DNA from 3 places in the Kitasatospora sp. NPDC023118 genome. Region 3 is predicted to be linked to each of the others. Evidence: riboswitches for the same ligand, from Rfam matches in the RefSeq annotation. Region 3 holds a riboswitch; each other region holds the start of a gene.
The links. Region 3 has a riboswitch for cobalamin ahead of ACZ3UD_RS20110 (CoA-acylating methylmalonate-semialdehyde dehydrogenase). Riboswitches for the same ligand answer to the same signal wherever they lie in the genome.
Positions count from the first base shown of each region.

Region 1: linked by a shared signal. The riboswitch ahead of ACZ3UD_RS31135 (ABC transporter substrate-binding protein) and the one ahead of ACZ3UD_RS20110 (CoA-acylating methylmalonate-semialdehyde dehydrogenase) in region 3 are both predicted to bind cobalamin.
Region 2: linked by a shared signal. The riboswitch ahead of ACZ3UD_RS07870 (ribonucleoside-diphosphate reductase subunit alpha) and the one ahead of ACZ3UD_RS20110 (CoA-acylating methylmalonate-semialdehyde dehydrogenase) in region 3 are both predicted to bind cobalamin.

Region 1 covers NZ_JBVHHW010000032.1:5,564-10,889, reverse strand. Annotated here, with positions in the region: gene ACZ3UD_RS31145 (non-reducing end alpha-L-arabinofuranosidase family hydrolase) at 1-957, shown strand, start outside; gene ACZ3UD_RS31140 (hypothetical protein) at 1,164-1,619, shown strand; cobalamin riboswitch at 2,042-2,246, shown strand; gene ACZ3UD_RS31135 (ABC transporter substrate-binding protein) at 2,444-3,313, shown strand; gene ACZ3UD_RS31130 (FecCD family ABC transporter permease) at 3,310-4,389, shown strand; gene ACZ3UD_RS31125 (ABC transporter ATP-binding protein) at 4,386-5,204, shown strand; gene ACZ3UD_RS31120 ((2Fe-2S) ferredoxin domain-containing protein) at 5,201-5,326, shown strand, end outside.
Region 2 covers NZ_JBVHHW010000004.1:355,479-360,804, forward strand. Annotated here, with positions in the region: gene ACZ3UD_RS07860 (glycoside hydrolase family 26 protein) at 1-190, opposite strand, end outside; gene ACZ3UD_RS07865 (hypothetical protein) at 328-1,476, opposite strand; cobalamin riboswitch at 1,695-1,820, shown strand; gene ACZ3UD_RS07870 (ribonucleoside-diphosphate reductase subunit alpha) at 2,012-4,417, shown strand; gene ACZ3UD_RS07875 (ribonucleotide-diphosphate reductase subunit beta) at 4,441-5,326, shown strand, end outside.
Region 3 covers NZ_JBVHHW010000014.1:139,866-145,191, reverse strand. Annotated here, with positions in the region: gene ACZ3UD_RS20115 (non-reducing end alpha-L-arabinofuranosidase family hydrolase) at 1-1,202, shown strand, start outside; cobalamin riboswitch at 1,482-1,674, shown strand; gene ACZ3UD_RS20110 (CoA-acylating methylmalonate-semialdehyde dehydrogenase) at 1,886-3,385, shown strand; gene ACZ3UD_RS20105 (acyl-CoA dehydrogenase family protein) at 3,382-4,536, shown strand; gene ACZ3UD_RS20100 (enoyl-CoA hydratase/isomerase family protein) at 4,536-5,326, shown strand, end outside.

The DNA of each region.
Region 1 (5,326 bases), on a different contig from region 3:
CTCAGGTCGTCCGGGTCCGGGTCGTCCGCCCCGACGCCGACCTCAACGGGCGGCTCGTGTGCGCTGCCGTCGACCTACCGCTGGTCCTCGACCGGTGCGCTGGCGCAGCCCGCGAATGGGTGGGGTGCGCTGAAGGACTTCACCGACGTCGTCTACAACGGCAAGCACCTGGTCTACGCGTCGAACGTCACGGGCTCGTCGTACGGTTCGATGGCGTTCGCTCCCTTCACCAACTGGTCGGACATGGCCTCGGCCGGCCAGACCGGCATGAACCAGAACGCGGTGGCGCCCACCCTGTTCTACTTCGCACCCAAGAAGATCTGGGTGCTGGCGTACCAGTGGGGTCAGTGGCCGTTCATCTACCGCACCTCCAGCGACCCGACCAACCCCAACGGCTGGTCCGCGCCGCAGCCGCTGTTCACCGGCGGCATCCCCGGCGCCGCCCCGATCGACCAGACCCTGATCGCCGACGACCAGAACATGTACCTGTTCTTCGCCGGTGACAACGGCAACATCTACCGGGCGAGCATGCCGATCGGGAACTTCCCCGGCAACTTCGGCTCGTCCTACACGACGGTCATGAGCGACTCGACGAAGAACCTGTTCGAGGCGCCCCAGGTCTACAAGGTCCAGGGCCAGAACCAGTACCTCATGATCGTCGAAGCCCGCGGCGCGAACGAGCAGCGCTACTTCCGCTCGTTCACCGCCACCAGCCTGAGCGGTTCCTGGACCCCGCAGGCCGCCAGCGAGAGCAACCCGTTCGCGGGCAAGGCCAACAGCGGCGCCACCTGGACCAACGACATCAGCCACGGCGACCTGATCCGCAACAACCCCGACCAGACCATGACCATCGACCCCTGCAACCTGCAGTTCCTCTACCAGGGCAAGTCCCCCACCGCGACCGGCCCCTACGACCAACTGCCATGGCGGCCGGGCGTCCTCACCCTGCAGCACTGACCCACCTGATCCACAGTGACCGAGATCGAGTGCGGCTCTCCGGCAAGGAGGTAAGCCGTTAACGGCACTGGCGAATCTAACTGCTGACCGACACTCGCTGCCGCGAGGAACCCCAGCCGCGCGTCGGCTGGGGTTCCTCTCTCTCGCGCACATGGACCAGGTGGCGAACGCGCACATCACCGGACTGCTGTTCGGCCCCGGGCGGCTTGCACTCAACTCCGCCCGCCGACAGCCGAGTCCAGAACGGGCCGCTGTGGTCGAACGGCTCGGTTGACCCGCACAGCACCATCTACTGGGCCCAGAGCGACCTCACCCTCAAGACCACCCAGCCGCTCACCTCGCTCACCGTGGAGCTGCGCATCGCACAGACCGGCGGCGTGCAGAACACCGGCAACTGGCGAACACTGCCGAGCGAAGACTTCACCGTCACCGTCCAGGAGTCCGGCGCTGCACTGGTCTACCGCTGGGTGCTCAAGCCGGGCCGTACCGTGCCGGCCGGGCAGCATGAATTCGCCGCCCAGTACAACCACGCCACCGGCGCGCGCAATACCACGAACGACAGCTACCGCATCGACGCGCAGACCCCGGCCGGTTCCGCCTCAGTCTGGGGCGGGTTCACCCCTGCGCCCTCGACCCGCCCTTCACCGACTTCATCGAAGTGATCACCGGCATGCGCAAGGGCGAAGCCTCGGCCTGCACTGGGACGACGTCCACCTCGACGAGGACGTACTGTTCGTCCGCTACACCCTCTCCTGCGTCGACAACCGCCACACGCACGATCCTCGAGCTGTGGGTGCCGGCGGAGGAGTTGGACGAGTTCAACCGGCACATCGTCGGCCGCATCGAGGTGGTGCACGAGTTCCGGCCGCAGCCCCACGTGGAGGCGAGCCTGTGATGGTCTTCCGCTGTGTGCACTGCAACCAGCCCCTGACCGAGTCATTGACGCTGCTCGCGCCGTTCCCGAGGCGGCCCGAGCCGGAGCAGCGGGAGGCTGTTGGGTTCGTGGTGTCCGCAGTTGGCTGCCGACGTCTCGTATGGCCGGTGGAGGTCCTTGAGCCGGCCAGCACCTGCCTGACCATGCCTGATACCTTGCCATCGCCGTGGTGTTCGGGAAACCGGTCTGATTCCGGTGCGGCCCTCGCCACTGTTGCCGCGGAGTTCCGCGGCCCTCGCTGACCGGCTTGCCCAGCGGTCAGGGCCACTGGGCGGGCTGGAAGAGCCGCCCGGGAAGGTCGGCCGCGGCGCGTCGATGCGGAAGCCAGGAGACCGGCCACGGCGCGACATGTTCCACGAGGGTTTTGGAGAACACGTGCCCAACGGTCAGCCACGCCCGTTCCGTTCCATATGTTCCGTTCGTCCCACAGGTCCGATACGTGTCGGCCGGGCAATCACGGCCTTCCTGTTCATCGGCGCGCTCGGAGGTTGCGCGGGCGCCCCCGCGCCCGTCGCGTCCGGCGGGGCGACCGAAGGCGCCGCGCAGGTCAGCGTGGACAACTGCGGGACCACCGTCACGGTCGGCGCGCCGCCCGGCCGGCTGGTGACGCTCAACCAGGGCGCCACCGAGGTGGCCCTGGCCCTCGGCCTGCAGTCCCGCATGGCCGGTACCGCCTACCTCGACGACTCCGTCCCGGAGAAGTGGAAGGCGGCCTACGACTCCGTCCCGGTGCTCTCCAAGGAGTATCCGACGAAGGAGAAGCTCCTCGCGGCCCGTCCCGACTTCCTGTACGCCTCCTACGCCAGCGCGTTCACCGACAAGGTCGCGGGCACCCGGGAGGAACTGCGCGGCCAGGGCATCCCGTCGTATGTGTCCCCGTTCGGCTGCTCGGACAAGAGCAAGGTGGCGCCGACGACCTGGCAGGCGGCGTGGGGCGAACTGAACGACGTCGCCAAGGTCTTCGGTGTCCCGGAGCGGGCCACCGCGATCCAGCAGCAGCAGGAGCAGCAGCTGGCCCGGTTGACGGCGACGGCTGCGGGCAAGGGCCTGAAGGTCCTGTGGTTCGACTCGGACACCAAGACGCCGTTCGTCGGCGCCGGCCACGGCGGGCCCCAGCTCGTGCTCGACGCCGTCGGCGCCCGCAACGTCTTCGCGGACCTGCCCGGTGGCTGGCAGAACGTGAGCTGGGAGAAGGTCGTCGCGGCGGACCCGGACGCCATCGTGCTCGCGGACGCGAGCTGGGACACGGCCCAGTCCAAGATCGACTACCTCACGAACGACCCGGTGCTGAGCAAGCTCACCGCCGTGCAGCGCAAGGCCTTCGTGGTGGTGCCGTTCTCGGAGTCGACCCCCGGCGTGCTGCTCGCCGACGGCGCCGCCAAGGTGTCCGCGGGACTCGGCCGACTGCACCCGGATTCATGACCACCGCACCCCACCCCGTCGCGCGGCGCTCCGGTCCGGGCCGCGCGACGGCGGCCCTGACCGTCGGTGTGGCCCTGCTGCTGACCGCCGTGCTCCTCGGCCTGGCCGTGGGCTCGCAACACGAGTCAGTCCGGACCGTGATCGACGTCGTCCTGCGCCGGCTCGGGCTGGGCGACCCGAACGTGACGCTGCTGGACGACCAGATCGTCTGGCAGCTGCGGCTGCCCCGGGTGCTGGGAGCGGCCGCCACCGGCGCCGGCCTCGCGGTCTGCGGTGCGGTGCTGCAGACGCTGACCGGGAACGATCTGGCCGATCCCTTCCTCCTCGGGATCTCGGAGGGAGCCGCGGCCGGCGCGGTCACCGTGATCGTCCTCGGCGTCGGCGTGTCCGGCGCCGTGGGCACCGGCGCGGTGGCGACGGCGGCCTTCGCCGGTGCCCTGCTCGCCGCCGTCGTCGTCCTGGCACTGGCCGGCGCGCGCAGCCGGTCACTTCCGACCGCCCGGACCGTGCTCGCCGGCATCGCGGTCGGGCAGATGTGCGGGGCCTACACCTCGTTCGTCGTGATGGTTCTCGGGGACCGCAACGCGGCGCGCGGTGTCATGGAGTGGACGCTGGGCTCGGTCGCCGGCGTGCGGTGGCCCACTGCCGTCTTCCTGATCGCGGTCGCGCTGGTCGGTGTCACGGTCCTGGCCTCCTCGGCCCGCGACCTGGACGCCTTCGCCTTCGGCGAGACCGCCGCCCGCTCCCTCGGCGTCCACGTCGACCGCACCCGCTGGGCCCTCGTCGCCACCGCCGCGCTGGTGACCGCGTGCCTGGTCGCCAACACCGGCGTCATCGGGTTCCTCGGCCTGGTCGTACCCCACGTGGTCCGTCTCGTCTGCGGCCCGCGGCACGCCCTCCTGCTGCCCGTGTCGGCGCTGGTGGGCGCGTCCCTCCTGGTGGGCAGCGACATCGTGGCGCGCTCGCTCCTGCCCGACCGGGAGATCCCCGTCGGCGTCATCACGGCCGGGCTCGGAGCACCCTTCTTCGCCTGGCTGCTGTGGCGCCAGGGGCGGACCGACGGGAGGGGCCAGTGACGGTGACGCCACCCTTCGAACTGCGCGCCGAGGGAATCGGCGTGCGAATCGGCGCAGCCACCCTGCTGGACGAGGTCTCGCTCGCGTTCGGCCCCGGCCGGATCACGGGCCTGCTCGGGCCCAACGGCGCCGGGAAGACCACCTTGCTGCGCGCGGTCGCCGGACTGACCCGGCCGAGCGCGGGGCGGGTCCTGCTGGACGGAGCGGACCTCCACGCGCTCACGGCCCGCCGACGAGCACGACGGGTGGCCTTCATGGAGCAGCAGGCGGACACCCGGCTGTCGCTGCCGGTCCGTCAGGTCATCGAGCTCGGACGCACGCCGCACCGCGGCCGCTGGCCCGTGCCGACGGACTCCGCCGCCGACGCCCACGAGCGGTCCGTGTTCGCCGAGGCCGTCGCCGCGGCCGACGTCGGCCACCTGCTCGACCGGTCCTGGCCGACGCTGTCGGGGGGCGAGCGGCAGCGGGTCCAGCTCGCGCGGGCGCTGGTGCAGGAGCCCGGCGTGCTCCTGCTCGACGAGCCCACCAACCACCTCGACCTACGCCACCAACTCGGCTTCCTCGAAACCGTACGCGGGCTGGGCATCACCACGGTGGCCGCGCTGCACGACCTCGAACTCGCCGCCGCCTACTGCGACGAGGTCGCCGTCCTGCTCGACGGCCGACTGGTTGCCCACGGGCCCGTCTCCGAGGTGCTCACCTCGGAGACGATCGCGCACGTCTACGGCGTCGACGTCACCGTGGAACGACACCCCCTCCACAACAGGCCGCACATCCGGTGGAACGGACTGCTCCGCGAAAGGACAACCCCATGACCTCCCCCGTCCCGGATGCCCCCGCCCACCGCACTGCCGTGCTCCTGGTCGGCATGTCGATCGGGGAAGTCGTCCGCCGTGACGAACTCCTCCGGACGGCGGCGCCGCACCGGGCCTCGATC
Region 2 (5,326 bases), on a different contig from region 3:
CGAGCAGGTCCCGGCCCACGTCCGGCGGCAGGGTGCGTCCGGGGGCGCCGACCGACACCGGTACCCGCGCGGGCTGTTCGCCGTCGGCCCGGTCGTCCCGGCCCAGCAGCGCGAAGGTGCCCGCGACGACCACGATCCCGGCCGCGGCCAGGACGGCCGGCTTGCCGCGCAGGGCACTGGGCAGGGCCACGACCGCTCCTCCGGTTGCTTGCCGGTACCGACCCCCACGGACGCAACCGGAACACACGTACGAATGACTCCCGAGAGCCTGCCACACTCCCCCGGTCCCGGCGAACGGATCCGCCGGCACCAGGGTGTCACGACAGGTCAGCCGGCCGGGGTGGCCGCCGGTGTGCCCTGCGAACCGGGCGTGGCGGAGCCCGCCGCCTTGGCCCGCCGGAGCAGCTGGCCCTTCACGTGCTCGGCGAAGCCGGAGGCCGCCGCGGTCGCGGTGGCATCGGGGGCGTTTCCGCCCTTCGCCGAACCCTCGACGGTGAAGTAGGCGTACCGGCCCAGGCTGCCGTGCGTGCTGGTGCAGCCGGGGTTGGCGCAGAACGCCGGGGCGCCGGCCGCGGGAAGGCCCTTGAGCTGGCCGGCGTAGTTCTTCATCGCGGTCTCGGCCTGGATCTTGTGGTCGAAGACCGCGACACCGACGGTCACCGCGCTGTCGCCGGAGACGTACGTCGCCCGGAGCACCTTCTGGCAGCCCTGGTCGCCGAGGATCTTGCCGAGACCGCCGGTGGTGGAGTTGCCGTCCCAGCAGGGCTGGTCCAGCGAGACCACGGTCCGGTTCCAGGTCGCGCCGCTGACCGTCACCTGCATCGCGGAGAACAGCGCCCCCGCGTCCTGCGGCGCCGGGTCGGTGGCGGCTTCCCAGATCGGCTTCGACGGGTCGTCCGTCTGGCCGCCCGGGGTCGCGCTCGCGCTCGACGGCCCGGGGGTCGGCTTGCCCGAGGCGGACACGGTGGTGACCGGACCGCCGCCGGCCTTCTTGGTGTCGTCCTTCTTGCCGAGGAGCATCACGCCGCCCGCGGCCAGGCCACCCACCAGGACGACGGCGGCCACGATGCCGATGACCCTCATCCGGCGCTTGCGCTTGCCGTCAGCCTCGTTGCGGTCCGCCAGCGCCTCCCAGTTCGGCTCGACGCGCTGCGGCGGCACGGGCTGCTGGGGCGGCTGCTGCTGCCACTGCGGCTGAGGGGCCGCCGGCTGCACCGGCTGGGGCTGGGGCTGCGGCTGTACCGGCTGGGGCTGCGCGACCGGCTGGGGCTGCGGCTGCGGTACCGGCGGGACCGGCTGCGAGAGCGGCTGCGCGGACGGCACCACCGGCCCGTACGAGGCCGGCGGCGGGCCGAAACCGCCGCTCGGCGGCGGCACCGGACCCGGCACCGCCGACTGCTGATTCTGTACGCCCCCCGGCCCGGCGGGAGGCGTTCCCTGCGGCCCGTGCCCAGGTACGCCGGTTCCGTCGCTCATGCGCCCAGATCGTAGGGCATCCCCCCGACCGTCGATCCGTCCGGTGACCATTCCGTGCCGAAACCAGGACGCGGGCGTGCGGATCCGACCCGCCCGAGGCGCGGATCCGGGCGCCGGACGGGCACGAACCGCCACCCGCCCCAGTACCGCCGGTCATCGCGCCAACACACCACGCCGCACTACATGTGGTGCCGCATCAGTGAGACACCACTACATGTATGCTCACTCCTGCTGTCGATGCAGGGGAACCCGGCGGGAATCCGGGACTGCCCCGCAGCGGTGTGCGGGCGGCTCCAGCAGCCGTGTCCGCGAGTCCGAGTACCTGCCGACCGCGTGCCCACGGCCCTCCCGCAGAGGCCGCGCCAGCACCAGCAGTACACCTCCGGGCCTCGCGGGCGGGCCGGGGAGACACCGTCGCGCGACGCCGTTTGCGTTCGCGCCGTGCTCCCCTGCCCAGACCGGTCCGGTGCCACCCGATCACCGCCGCCGATCGCCGCCAGGAGAGAGCGCCTTGACCACCGCTGCCTCAGCCACCCTGCCCGCCCAGGGCTCCGGTACCGCCTTCACCGACCCGACGGTCTCCGACCCCGGCGGAGCGCTGCTGCGGCTTCTCACCGACCGCAGCGCCGACCTCACCGAGGTGGACCCCGGCCATGTCGCCGCCGCCGCGCTGCGCGGCCGCCACGCCGGCTCGGACTTCGCCGAGCTGCGCGGGCTGGCCGTGGACGCCGCCGCGTCGATGATCGCCGAGGACCCCCAGTACTCGAAGCTGGCGGCCCGTCTGCTCGCACTGGAGATCGTCGACGAGGCGAACAGCCAGGGCGCGGTCTCCTTCTCCGCCTCGATCGCCGTCGGCCACACCGAGGGCCTGATCGGCGACACCACCGCGGCCTTCGTCGCCAAGCACGCCGCCGCCCTGGACGCGCTGATCGACACCGCCGGCGACGACCGCTTCGAGTACTTCGGTCTGCGCACCGTGCAGTCCCGCTACCTGCTGCGCCACCCGATCACCCGCAAGGTGATCGAGACCCCGCAGCACTTCCTGCTCCGCGTCGCCTGCGGCCTGGCGGTCGGCGACTCCGAGCAGTCGGTGCGCGAGGTGGCCGAGCTGTACGGCCTGATGAGCCGCCTGGAGTACCTGACCTCCTCGCCGACGCTCTTCAACTCCGGCACCCGGCACCCGCAGATGTCGAGCTGCTACCTGCTCGACTCCCCGTTGGACAACCTGGACTCGATCTACAACCGCTACGCGCAGATCGCCCGGCTGTCCAAGCACGCCGGCGGCATCGGCCTGTCCTACTCGCGCATCCGCTCGCGCGGCAGCCTGATCCGCGGCACCAACGGCAAGTCCAACGGCATCGTCCCGTTCCTGCGCACCCTCGACTCCTCGGTCGCCGCGGTCAACCAGGGCGGCCGGCGCAAGGGCGCGGCCTGCGTCTACCTGGAGACCTGGCACGCCGACATCGAGGAGTTCCTGGAGCTGCGCGACAACACCGGTGAGGAGGCGCGCCGCACCCACAACCTCAACCTGGCGCACTGGATCCCGGACGAGTTCATGCGCCGGGTCAACGCCAACGCCGACTGGTCGCTGTTCTCCCCCGCCGACGTGCCCGAGCTGGTCGACCTGTGGGGGGCTGACTTCGACGAGGCCTACCGCAAGGCCGAGCAGGCCGGCAAGGCCGTCCGCACCATCCCGGCGCAGACCCTGTACGCCCGCATGATGCGCACCCTGGCGCAGACCGGCAACGGCTGGATGACCTTCAAGGACGCCTCCAACCGCGCCGCCAACCAGACCGCGCTGCCGGGCCGCACGGTGCACTCCTCCAACCTGTGCACCGAGATCCTGGAGGTCACGGACGACTCCGAGACCGCCGTCTGCAACCTCGGCTCGGTCAACCTCGGCGCCCACGTCGCTGCCGGGGCTTCCGCCGACGACCTGCTCGGCGCCATGGACTGGGAGCGGCTGGACGCCACCGTCCGTACGGCCGTGACGTTCCTCGACCGCGTGGTGGACATCAACTTCTACCCGACGGTTGAGGCCGGGACCTCCAACTCCCGCTGGCGGCCGGTGGGCCTCGGCGTGATGGGCCTGCAGGACGTCTTCTTCAAGCTGCGGATCGACTTCGACTCGGCCGAGGCCGCGCGGCTGTCCACGCTCATCGCCGAGCGCATCATGCTCACCGCCTACGAGCGCTCCGCCGACCTGGCCGAGCAGCTGGGCCGCCACGAGGCCTACGGCGAGACCCGCGCCGCCCGCGGCGAGCTGCACATCGACCACTTCCCGACGGCCGCCCCGCAGTGGGCCGACCGCTGGACGGCGCTGCGCGCCCGCATCGCCGTCACCGGCCTGCGCAACTCGCTCCTGCTCGCGATCGCCCCGACCGCGACCATCGCGTCCATCGCCGGCGTGTACGAGTGCATCGAGCCGCAGGTGTCCAACCTGTTCAAGCGCGAGACCCTGAGCGGGGAGTTCCTCCAGGTCAACCCGTACCTGGTGCGCGAGCTCAAGGAGCTCGGCGTCTGGGACCAGCAGACCCGCGACGCCCTGCGCGACGCCAACGGCTCGGTGCAGGAGTTCAACTGGCTGCCGGAGGAGGTCCGTTCGCTCTACCGGACGGCCTGGGAGCTGCCGCAGCGCGCGCTGATCGACCTGGCCGCGGCCCGCATGCCGTACCTGGACCAGAGTCAGTCGCTCAATCTGTTCATGGCGGCGCCGACCATCGGCAAGCTCAGCTCGATGTACGCCTACGCGTGGAAGGTCGGTCTCAAGACCACCTACTACCTGCGCTCGCGCCCGGCCACCCGCATCGCCCAGGCCGCCTCCGGTGCCGCCCGCGCCGCCGCGCCCGTGCCGGTGAACACCCCGACCCTCACCCCGGAGCAGGAAGCCGCCATCGCCTGCTCCCTGGAGAACCCCGAGTCCTGCGAGGCCTGCCAGTGAGCACCCCGAACGAAGACCGCAAGATGCTGCTCGACCCCGGCTTCGAGCTGACCCTGCGCCCGATGCGCTACCCGTCGTTCTACGACCGGTACCGCGACGCGATCAAGAACACCTGGACCGTGGAGGAGGTGGACCTGCACTCGGACGTCGCCGACCTGGCGAAGCTGAGCGAGGGCGAGCGCCACCTGATCGGCCGCCTGGTCGCGTTCTTCGCGACGGGCGACTCGATCGTCGCGAACAACGTGGTGCTGAGCCTCTACAAGCACATCAACTCCCCGGAGGCGCGGCTGTACCTGTCGCGTCAGCTGTTCGAGGAGGCCGTCCATGTGCAGTTCTACCTGACGCTGCTGGACACCTACCTGCCCGACCCGGAGGACCGCGCGGCTGCCTTTGCTGCCGTGGAGAACATCCCCTCCATCGCGCAGAAGGCCAAGTTCTGCTTCAAGTACATGAACGCGGTCGACCACATCGAGTCGCTGCAGACGAAGGAGGACCGCCGCGCGTTCCTCCTGAACCTGATCTGCTTCGCGGCTTGTGTGGAGGGCCTGTTCTTCTACGGCGCCTTCGCCTACGTGTACTGGTTCCGGAGCCGGGGTCTGCTGCACGGCCTTGCGACCGGTACCAACTGGGTGTTCCGCGACGAGTCCATGCACATGGACTTCGCGATGTCGGTCGTGGACACCGTTCGCGAGGAGGAGCCCGACCTCTTCGACGACGAGATGGCCAAGCAGGTCACGGAGATGCTGGAGGAGGCCGTCGAGGCCGAGCTCCAGTTCGCCCAGGACCTGTGCGGTGACGGTCTCGCCGGCATGAACACCGACTCCATGCGCCAGTACCTGGAGGCTGTTGCCGACCAGCGCCTGGCCCGCCTCGGCATGCCGATCCGCTACGGGTCGACCAACCCGTTCG
Region 3 (5,326 bases):
AGCTCTGGACATCGACGACCGGCAACCAGCTGACCGTGTACGGCAACAAGTGCCTGGACGTGCCGGGCCACGCCACCACGGCCGGTACCCGGGTGCAGATCTGGACCTGCAGCGGTGGCACGAACCAGCAGTGGCGGGTGAACTCCGACGGCACGATCGTCGGCGTCGAGTCCGGGCTGTGCCTGGACGTCACTGGTGCCGGCACCGCCAACGGCACGGCCGTGCAGATCTGGACGTGCAACGGCGGCAGCAACCAGAAGTGGACGGGCCTGTCCGGGACGTCGACCCCGCCGGGCGGCAGCTGTCCCCTGCCGTCGACGTACCGCTGGTCCTCGACGGGTGCGCTGGCGCAGCCCGCGAACGGGTGGGGTGCGCTGAAGGACTTCACCGACGTGGTCTACAACGGCAAGCACCTGGTCTACGCGTCGAACGTCACGGGGTCGTCGTACGGCTCGATGGCGTTCGCTCCCTTCACCAACTGGTCGGACATGGCCTCGGCCGGCCAGACCGGCATGAACCAGAACGCGGTGGCGCCCACCCTGTTCTACTTCGCGCCGAAGAACATCTGGGTGCTGGCGTACCAGTGGGGTCAGTGGCCGTTCATCTACCGCACCTCCAGCGACCCGACCAACCCCAACGGCTGGTCCGCGCCGCAGCCGCTGTTCACCGGCGGCATCCCCGGCGCCGCCCCGATCGACCAGACCCTGATCGCCGACGACCAGAACATGTACCTGTTCTTCGCCGGTGACAACGGCAGCATCTACCGCGCGAGCATGCCGATCGGGAACTTCCCCGGCAACTTCGGCTCCTCCTACACCACGGTCATGACCGACACCGTGAAGAACCTGTTCGAGGCGCCCCAGGTCTACAAAGTCCAGGGCCAGAACCAGTACCTCATGATCGTCGAAGCCCGCGGCGCGAACGAGCAGCGCTACTTCCGCTCGTTCACCGCCACCAGCCTGAGCGGTTCCTGGACCCCGCAGGCCGCCAGCGAGAGCAACCCGTTCGCGGGCAAGGCCAACAGCGGCGCCACCTGGACCAACGACATCAGCCACGGCGACCTGGTCCGCAACAACCCCGACCAGACCATGACCATCGACCCCTGCAACCTCCAGCTCCTCTACCAGGGCAAGTCCCCCACCGCGACCGGCCCCTACGACCAACTCCCCTGGCGGCCGGGCCTCCTCACCCTGCAACGCTGACCCACCTGATCCGGGGCGACGGCGATCGGGCGCGCCCGGCCGACACGCGGGCGTGCGAGGCACGGCACGAACGCCCCGCCCGCCGACCATCGATCATCGCGTGCAGAGGAACCCCAGCCGTGCGTCGGCTGGGGTTCCTCTGCACGCGGGATGCATCCGGGGTCGCTGGTTGGCACCGCGCCGCCGGTGGGGCGGGGCCTCCCTGGCCGATGGGCAAGCCCACGGGGGCCAGTGGCGGGGATTCCCAGGGCGCGCCGCGGTGCACGGGCCTCTGGACTTACTAGGACGTCCAACTATATGGTCGATGCCAGGTCCGCGGTGTCAGGGAAGCCGGTGTGAGTCCGGCACGGTCCCGCCACTGTGACCGGGGAGTTCGTCCTCGTGGATGACGGCCACTGGCAGCCAGCCGGGAAGGCCTGGGGGCGGGCGTGGATCCGGGAGTCAGGATACCGGCCGCGGGTGGTCCGTGTTTTCCACGAGGATGGAGACGACACGCATGACTCCGGGCTGCCTTTCCCGTTTCGCTGCCCCTTGCTCTGCCGTGCTGACCGTCGGGGCACAACTCCGCCCCTGACGCTGACGTCAACCGCCGAACTGCCGTAGGCGCCCACGACCGTGTGCCCGGACGGTGGCGGTGGTCTCTCCATTCCTCCTCTCCCCATCCACGATGAGAGAAGGAACCGATGGTCCGTGAACTGACCCATTTCGTCGGCGGCAAGCGCATCGCCGGGACGTCCGGCCGTTTCGGCGACGTGTACGACCCCAACACCGGCCGGGTGCAGGCCCGGGTGCCGCTGGCCGACCGGGCCGAGGTCGAGGCGGTGATCGCCGACGCCGCGCAGGCCCAGCCCGAGTGGGCCGCCTGGAACCCGCAGCGGCGGGCGCGGGTGCTGCTGCGCTTCCTGCAGCTGGTCGAGCAGGAGAAGGAGGACCTGGCCCGGCTGCTGTCCGCCGAGCACGGCAAGACCGTGGCCGACGCCCACGGCGACATCCAGCGCGGCCTGGAGGTCGTGGAGTTCGCCGCCGGGATCCCGCACCTGCTGAAGGGCGAGTTCAGCGACAACGCCGGCACCGGCATCGACGTGTACTCGATGCGCCAGCCACTCGGCGTGGTCGCGGGCATCACACCGTTCAACTTCCCGGCGATGATCCCGCTCTGGAAGGCCGCGCCCGCGCTGGCCTGCGGCAACGCCTTCGTCCTCAAGCCCTCCGAGCGCGACCCCTCGGTGCCGCTGCGCCTGGCCGAGCTCTTCCTCGAAGCGGGGCTTCCCCCGGGCGTGCTCAACGTCGTCAACGGCGACAAGGAGGCCGTGGACACGCTGCTGGAGGACCCACGGGTCGAGGCGCTCGGATTCGTCGGCTCGACCCCGATCGCCCAGTACGTCTACGCGACCGCGGCAGCGCGCGGCAAGCGCGCACAGTGCTTCGGCGGAGCGAAGAACCACATGATCGTGATGCCGGATGCCGATCTCGACCAGGCCGCCGACGCCCTCATCGGCGCCGGCTACGGCTCGGCCGGCGAACGCTGCATGGCGATCTCGGTCGCCGTCCCGGTGGGGGACGAGACCGCGGACGCGCTGGTGGCGAAGCTGGTCGAGCGGATCGCCGCGTTGAAGGTCGGCCGCTCGGACGACCCGGCGGCCGACTTCGGTCCGCTGGTCGGCCGCGACGCCCTGGAGCGCGTCCGCGGCTACCTGGACCTCGGGGTCCAGGAGGGAGCCGAACTCGTCGTGGACGGAAGGGACTTCCGCCTTCCCGGCCACGAGGAGGGCTATTTCCTCGGCGCCTCGCTGTTCGACCGGGTCACACCCGACATGCGGATCTACCGGGAGGAGATCTTCGGCCCGGTCCTGACCGTGGTCCGCGCCACTGACTACGAGGAGGCGCTGCGGCTGCCGAGTGAGCACGAGTTCGGCAACGGCGTGGCCATCTACACCCGGGACGGCGACACCGCCCGGGACTTCGCCCGCCGGGTGAACACCGGCATGGTCGGGGTCAACGTGCCGATCCCAGTGCCGATCGCGTACCACACCTTCGGCGGCTGGAAGCGCTCCGGCTTCGGCGACCTCAACCAGCACGGCCCGGACTCGATCCGCTTCTACACCCGCACCCGCACCGTCACCTCGCGCTGGCCCTCCGGGGTCAAGGAGGGCGCGAGCTTCACCATGCCGACGATGGGATGAGTACGGTGCACGCAAGCGATCTGACGGAGGACCAGCGCGCCATCGCGGAGGCGACCCGGGCCTTCGCCGACGAGTACCTCGCCCCGCACGCGGTGGCATGGGACCAGGACAAGCACTTCCCGGTCGACGTGCTGCGCAAGGCAGCGGACGTGGGCCTGGCCGGTGTGTACGTGCGCGAGGACGTCGGCGGATCGGGGCTCTCCCGACTGGACGGGGTCGTCGCCTTCGAGGCGCTCGCGACCGGCTGCCCGTCGATCGCCGCCTACCTGTCCATTCACAACATGGTCGGCTGGATGGTGGACCGCTACGGGACCGAGACGCAGCGTGCCCGCTGGCTGCCGGCGCTCTGCACCGCCGAACAGTTGGGCAGTTACTGCCTCACCGAGCCCGGCGCCGGCTCCGACGCCGCCGCGCTCACCACCCGGGCCGTGCGCGACGGCGACCAGTGGGTGCTGGACGGCGTCAAGCAGTTCATCTCCGGGGCGGGCACGTCCCAGGTGTACGTGGTGATGGCGCGGACCGGCGGCCCGGGGCCGGACGGCGTCTCCGCGTTCCTCGTGGACCGCGACGACCGGGGGCTGTCCTTCGGCCCGAACGAGCACAAGATGGGCTGGAACGCCCAGCCGACCCGGCAGGTGCTGCTGGACGGCGTCCGGCTGCCCGCTGACCGCCTGCTCGGAGCGGAGGGCGAGGGCTTCCGCATCGCCATGGGTGGCCTCAACGGCGGCCGGCTCGGCATCGCGGCCTGCTCGCTGGGCGGCGCCCAGAGTGCGTTGGAACGCGCGGTGGCCTATCTGGCCGACCGTGAGGCGTTCGGGGCCCGACTGCTGCACGCCCAGGCGCTGCAGTTCCGACTTGCCGACATGGCGACGGAGTTGGAGGCGGCGAGGGCGCTCGTGTGGCGCGCGGCGACCGCCCTGGACCGGGGCGACCGACGGGCACCGCAGCTGTGCGCGATGGCCAAACGGCACGCCACCGACACCGGCTTCGAGGTCGCCAACCAGGCGCTCCAACTGCACGGTGGCTACGGCTACCTCGCCGAGTACGGCATCGAGAAGATCGTCCGCGACCTGCGGGTGCACCAGATCCTGGAAGGAACCAACGAGATCATGCGCGTCATCGTCGCCCGCGGCCTGACCGGAGCCGCCTGATGACCGGGAACGACACCGAGGAGGTCCTCGTCCAGCGGGAGGGCCGGGCCGGGCTGATCGTCCTCAACCGGCCCGCCGCCCTGAACGCCCTCACCCACGGCATGGTGCGGACGATCTCGGAGGCCCTGGACGCGTGGGAGCAGGACGAGCGGGTCGACACCGTCGTCGTCACCGGCGCCGGCGACCGGGCCTTCTGCGCCGGCGGCGACATCGTCGCCATCCACCGCGCCGCCACCGGCGGCGACCCGGGCGCCGTCGAGGAGTTCTGGCGCGACGAGTACCGCCTCAACGCCCGGATCGCCCGGTACTCCAAGCCCTACGTCGCCGTCATGAGCGGCATCGTGATGGGCGGCGGGGTCGGGGTTTCCGCTCACGGCAGTGTCCGGATCGTCACCGAGACCACCCGGGTGGCCATGCCGGAGGCGGGGATCGGCTTCGTGCCCGACGTGGGCGGCACGTACCTGCTCGCCCTCGCCCCGGGCGAGCTGGGTACCCACCTCGCCCTGACCGCGGGTTCCGTCGGCGCCGCGGACGCGCTGCTCTGCGGGCTCGCCGACCACTTCGTGACGGCCGAGCGCCTCCCGGCTTTGCTCGACGACCTGGCCGAGCTGCCCGTGCACGACGCCCTCGAACGGCACGTCGAACCCGCACCGCCCGGCCGGCTGGACGGGCAGCGCGCGTGGATCGACAGCTGCTACGCGGCCGGCACCGTCGAGGAGATCCTCGACCGGCTGCGGGACAGCGGTGAACCCGAGGCGAAGAAGGCCGTGGACCGGATCATCGCCAACTC